2 regions of the Nonomuraea sp. NPDC050783 genome follow, and region 1 is predicted to be linked to the other one. Evidence: predicted binding sites of a transcription regulator. Region 1 holds the regulator's gene; the other holds the start of a gene.

Region 1 (2,199 bases):
GCAGGGGTGGCGGATGATCGTGCCGAAGCCGCCGCACTGCGGGCACGGCCGCGAGGTCATGACCTGGCCCAGGAACGAGCGGGTGACCTGGGAGATCTCGCCGCGCCCGTTGCACATGTCGCAGGTGTCGGGGTGGGTGCCCGGCGCGGCGCCGGCGCCGTGGCAGACCTCGCACAGCACCGCGGTGTCGACGACCAGCTCGCGGGTGGTGCCGAACGCCGTCTCGCGCAGGTCGAGCTCGACCCGGATGGTGGCGTTGCGGCCGCGGCGGGCCCGCGAGCGGGGGCCCCGGGCGCCGGCGGCCGTGCCGAAGAAGGCGTCCATGATGTCGCTGAACGGGAAACCCGCGCCGAAGCCGCCGGCCCCCGCGCCCGCTCCCGCGCCGCCGCCGAAGGGGTCGCCGCCCAGGTCGTACATCTGGCGCTTGTTCGGGTCGGACAGCACCTCGTAGGCCTGCGTGATCTCCTTGAACCGCTCCTGGGTGGCAGGATCGGGGTTCACGTCGGGGTGCAGCTCGCGGGCGAGCCGGCGGTACGCCTTCTTGATCTCGTCCTGACTCGCGTCACGCCGCACCCCGAGGGTGGCGTAGTAGTCACTGTTTGCCACTTATCGACCTCTTATGATGCAGCCAGGATCTGGCTGACGTAGCGAGCCACCGCGCGCACGGCGCCCATCGTCACGGGATAGTCCATCCTGGTGGGGCCCAGCACACCGAGCCGGGCCAGTTGGTTGTCGCCAGAACCGTATCCGGTCGCGACCACGGATGTGCCCCGCAGGTAGGGGTTTTCCGAGCCGATTCGCACGGTGAGCGCCGACGGGGTGTCGGGTGAGGTGTCGCCGAGCAGCCGCATGAGCACCACCTGCTCCTCCAGGGCCTCCAGCACGTCGCGGAGGCCGACGGAGAAGTCGGCGCCGGCGAGGTTGGCGGCCCCGGCGAAGACGATCTTCTCGTCGTGCCGCTCCACCAGGGTCTCCAGCAGCACCGACAGGATCGTCGCGGCGACCGGCCGGTCTTCGGCGGGCAGCCGGCCGGGCAGGTCGGAGACCAGCTCGGGGACGCTGCTCAGACCGCAGCCGTCGAGACAGGAGTTGAGCACCGCGCGCAGGTGCGCGATGCGGGTGTCCTCCACCGCCTCGGGGAGTTCGATGACCCGCTGCTCGACGCGCCCGGTGTTGGTGATCAGCACCAGCATCACGCGGCGGTCGCTCAGCGGCACCAGCTCGACGTGCCGGACCGTCGAGCGGGTCAGTGTCGGGTATTGGACGACGGCCACCTGCCGGGTGAGCTGCGCGAGCAGCCGCACCGTGCGGGTGACGACGTCGTCCAGGTCGACGGCGCCGGCCAGGAACGTCTCGATCGCCCTGCGCTCGGCGCTCGACAGGGGCTTGATCTGCGAGAGCCGGTCGACGAACAGGCGGTAGCCCTTGTCGGTCGGCACGCGGCCCGCGCTGGTGTGGGGCTGGGTGATGTAGCCCTCCTCCTCCAGCGCGGCCATGTCGTTCCTGATCGTCGCCGGGGAGACCTTCAGATTGTGGCGCTCGGCCAGCGCCTTGGAGCCCACCGGTTCGTTGGTGGACACGTAGTCTTCGACAATGGCGCGGAGCACCGCCAGCTTACGATCGTCGAGCACGTGCTCACCTCCTGCCTCTGCCCTTACCGGGGAACGCGATGCCTAGCACTCTGTGTTCCCGAGTGCCAAGTGTACGGCTCTCGCCCACAAGGTGCGATAACACCGGCTCCCATCCTGCTGCTAGCGACTTACAAGCGGCAGGCTTCACACTTGCGGACATGTCGGACGAAGTTCAGCGCCCGCAGTACGGACCGCCACCCGGGCAGGTTCCGTACCACGGTCAACCCTCACACCCTCCTCAGCCCGGTTACGGCATGCCGCCGCAGCCGTACGAACCGCCGCCTCAGTACGGACAATACGGCCAACAGCCTCATTTCCCACCGCAAATCAATTCCAAAGCCATCAAACCCAGCCTCTGGTGGGTCACCCTGGCCTGGCTCGTCGCGGTGCTCTGCGGCATCGCCGGTGTCGTGCTCTTCGTCGGCGGCATCGTCGGCAGCGTGAACGACCTCGCGCCGACCAGGACGTTCGCGCCCGGCGAGAGCGTCACGGTCGCCGCCGACCCGGCCGACAAGCCGGCCGTCTACATCTCCACCGACACCCCGGTGAACTACACCTGCCAGATCTC
Region 2 (2,199 bases), on a different contig from region 1:
CGCGGCACCGGTGGCCTCGTCGCCCGCGAGCTCCAGCTTGTCGAACGCCTTGGCGCCGGCCTGCAGCAGCGCCACGCCACCGCCGGGGACGATGCCCTCCTCGACGGCCGCCTTCGCGTTGCGGACGGCGTCCTCGATGCGGTGCTTGCGCTCCTTCAGCTCGACCTCGGTGGCCGCGCCGGCCTTGATGACGGCGACGCCGCCGGCCAGCTTGGCGAGGCGCTCCTGGAGCTTCTCGCGGTCGTAGTCGGAGTCGGTGCGCTCGATCTCGGCGCGGATCTCGTTGACCCGGCCGGAGATCTGCTCGGCGTCACCGGCACCGTCGACGATCGTGGTCTCGTCCTTGGTGACGACGACCTTGCGCGCGCGGCCCAGCAGGTCGAGGGTGGCGTTCTCCAGCTTGAGACCGACCTCCTCGGCGACGACCTGGCCACCGGTGAGGATGGCGATGTCGTTGAGCATGGCCTTGCGGCGGTCGCCGAAGCCCGGGGCCTTGACGGCCACGGAGCGGAACAGGCCGCGGATCTTGTTGACCACCAGGGTGGCCAGGGCCTCGCCCTCGACGTCCTCGGCGATGATCAGCAGCGGCTTGCCGGACTGCACGACCTTGTCGAGCAGGGGCAGCAGGTCCTTGTTGGCCGAGACCTTGCTGTTGACGATCAGGATGTACGGGTCCTCGAGGACGGCCTCCATGCGGTCGGAGTCGGTGACGAAGTACATCGACACCATGCCCTTGTCGAACCGCATACCCTCGGTGAGCTCCAGCTCCAGGCCGAAGGTGTTGCTCTCCTCGACGGTGATGACGCCTTCCTTGCCGACCTTGTCCATCGCCTCGGCGATGAGCGAGCCGATCTCGGGGTCGGCGGCGGAGATGGAGGCGGTGGAGGCGATCTGCTCCTTGGTCTCCACGTCCTTGGCCAGCTTGGAGAGCTCCTCGCTGACGCGCTCGACGGCGGCCTCGATGCCCTTCTTCAGGGCCATCGGGTTGGCGCCGGCGGCGACGTTGCGCAGACCCTCGCGCACCAGCGCCTGGGCGAGCACGGTGGCGGTGGTGGTGCCGTCACCAGCGACGTCGTCGGTCTTCTTGGCGACTTCCTTGACCAGCTCGGCGCCGATCTTCTCCCAAGGGTCCTCGAGCTCGATCTCCTTGGCGATGGATACACCGTCGTTGGTGATCGTGGGGGCGCCCCACTTCTTCTCCAGCACGACGTTGCGGCCCTTGGGGCCCAAGGTCACCTTGACGGCGTCGGCGAGCTGGTTCATCCCGCGCTCGAGACCGCGCCGGGCGTCCTCGTCAAACGCGATCATCTTGGCTGCCATAAGGCTAGACCTCCCAGATGCAGGGTGGCGTGTCCTGGACCGAGCCGACGCCCGCGACGGCAAGGGCCTGCATCTCCGTTCGGCAGACCCCATCGTCTCGATCCCGAGTCATTGGCACTCTGCCACACAGAGTGCCAACGAACTGTTTAGCACTCTACCCTGCCGAGTGCAAGCGAACGACCCTCCGACGGAGTGGCCTCCCAGGTCAGCCGCCTGCTCCGGGACGGCGGGCCGCTCACCGGGTGGCCCGCCGTCGATCGACGAATACGAGGGTGGCGGGGTCGCACGGACTGCGCTGCCGCGCGAAGCCGCCGGTGCATACCAGTGACGTGAATCAGACCGCGCGGACAGACTCGGCCTGCGGTCCCTTCTGGCCCTGCGTGATCTCGAACTCGACCCGCTGGCCTTGTTCGAGAGAGCGGTACCCGTCCATCAGGATCGCTGAGTAATGGACGAATACATCCTTACCACCGTCTACCGCGATGAAGCCGTAGCCCTTGTCCGCGTTGAACCACTTGACGGTGCCCTGCGCCACTTCCGACTCCTCTTACTGGGGCTACAGATCTCGCCCATTCCACCGCGAGACCCGTAATCGCCTGACTTATAGCTAAATCAGTCAGACGATCGCCTCGACCATACCTGTGGCACGGGGTTTGGCAACAGTGTCAATCCACAAACAGCGCATTTGTTCGCAGGGAAGGTACTTCAAGGTTGAATAGCTCTGGAAAAGCAGAAGGCGCCCACTAGGGGCGCCTCCCGTCATGCCGTGGAGCACTCAGCCGCCGGCGACCGCCGGGATGATGGAGATCTGCGCGCCCTGTGGGGTGGGAGTGTCGAGACCTTCGACGAAACGGACGTCCTCTTCCCCAACGTAAACGT

The links. The regulator HrcA, encoded in region 1, represses chaperone genes, less so after heat shock. The targets are predictions, from matches to a motif close to TTGGCACTCTCNNNNNGAGAGTGCCAA.
Region 2: a site for HrcA is predicted at 1,432-1,458, ahead of groL (chaperonin GroEL). Genes of this name have one in related genera too.

Annotation. Positions count from the first base shown of each region.
Region 1 covers NZ_JBFAHK010000002.1:322,498-324,696, reverse strand. Annotated here, with positions in the region: gene dnaJ (molecular chaperone DnaJ) at 1-606, opposite strand, end outside; gene hrcA (heat-inducible transcriptional repressor HrcA) at 618-1,631, opposite strand; gene AB0H75_RS06375 (hypothetical protein) at 2,018-2,199, shown strand, end outside.
Region 2 covers NZ_JBFAHK010000017.1:197,382-199,580, forward strand. Annotated here, with positions in the region: gene groL (chaperonin GroEL) at 1-1,320, opposite strand, end outside; gene AB0H75_RS35870 (cold-shock protein) at 1,655-1,855, opposite strand; gene AB0H75_RS35875 (MoaD/ThiS family protein) at 2,096-2,199, opposite strand, start outside.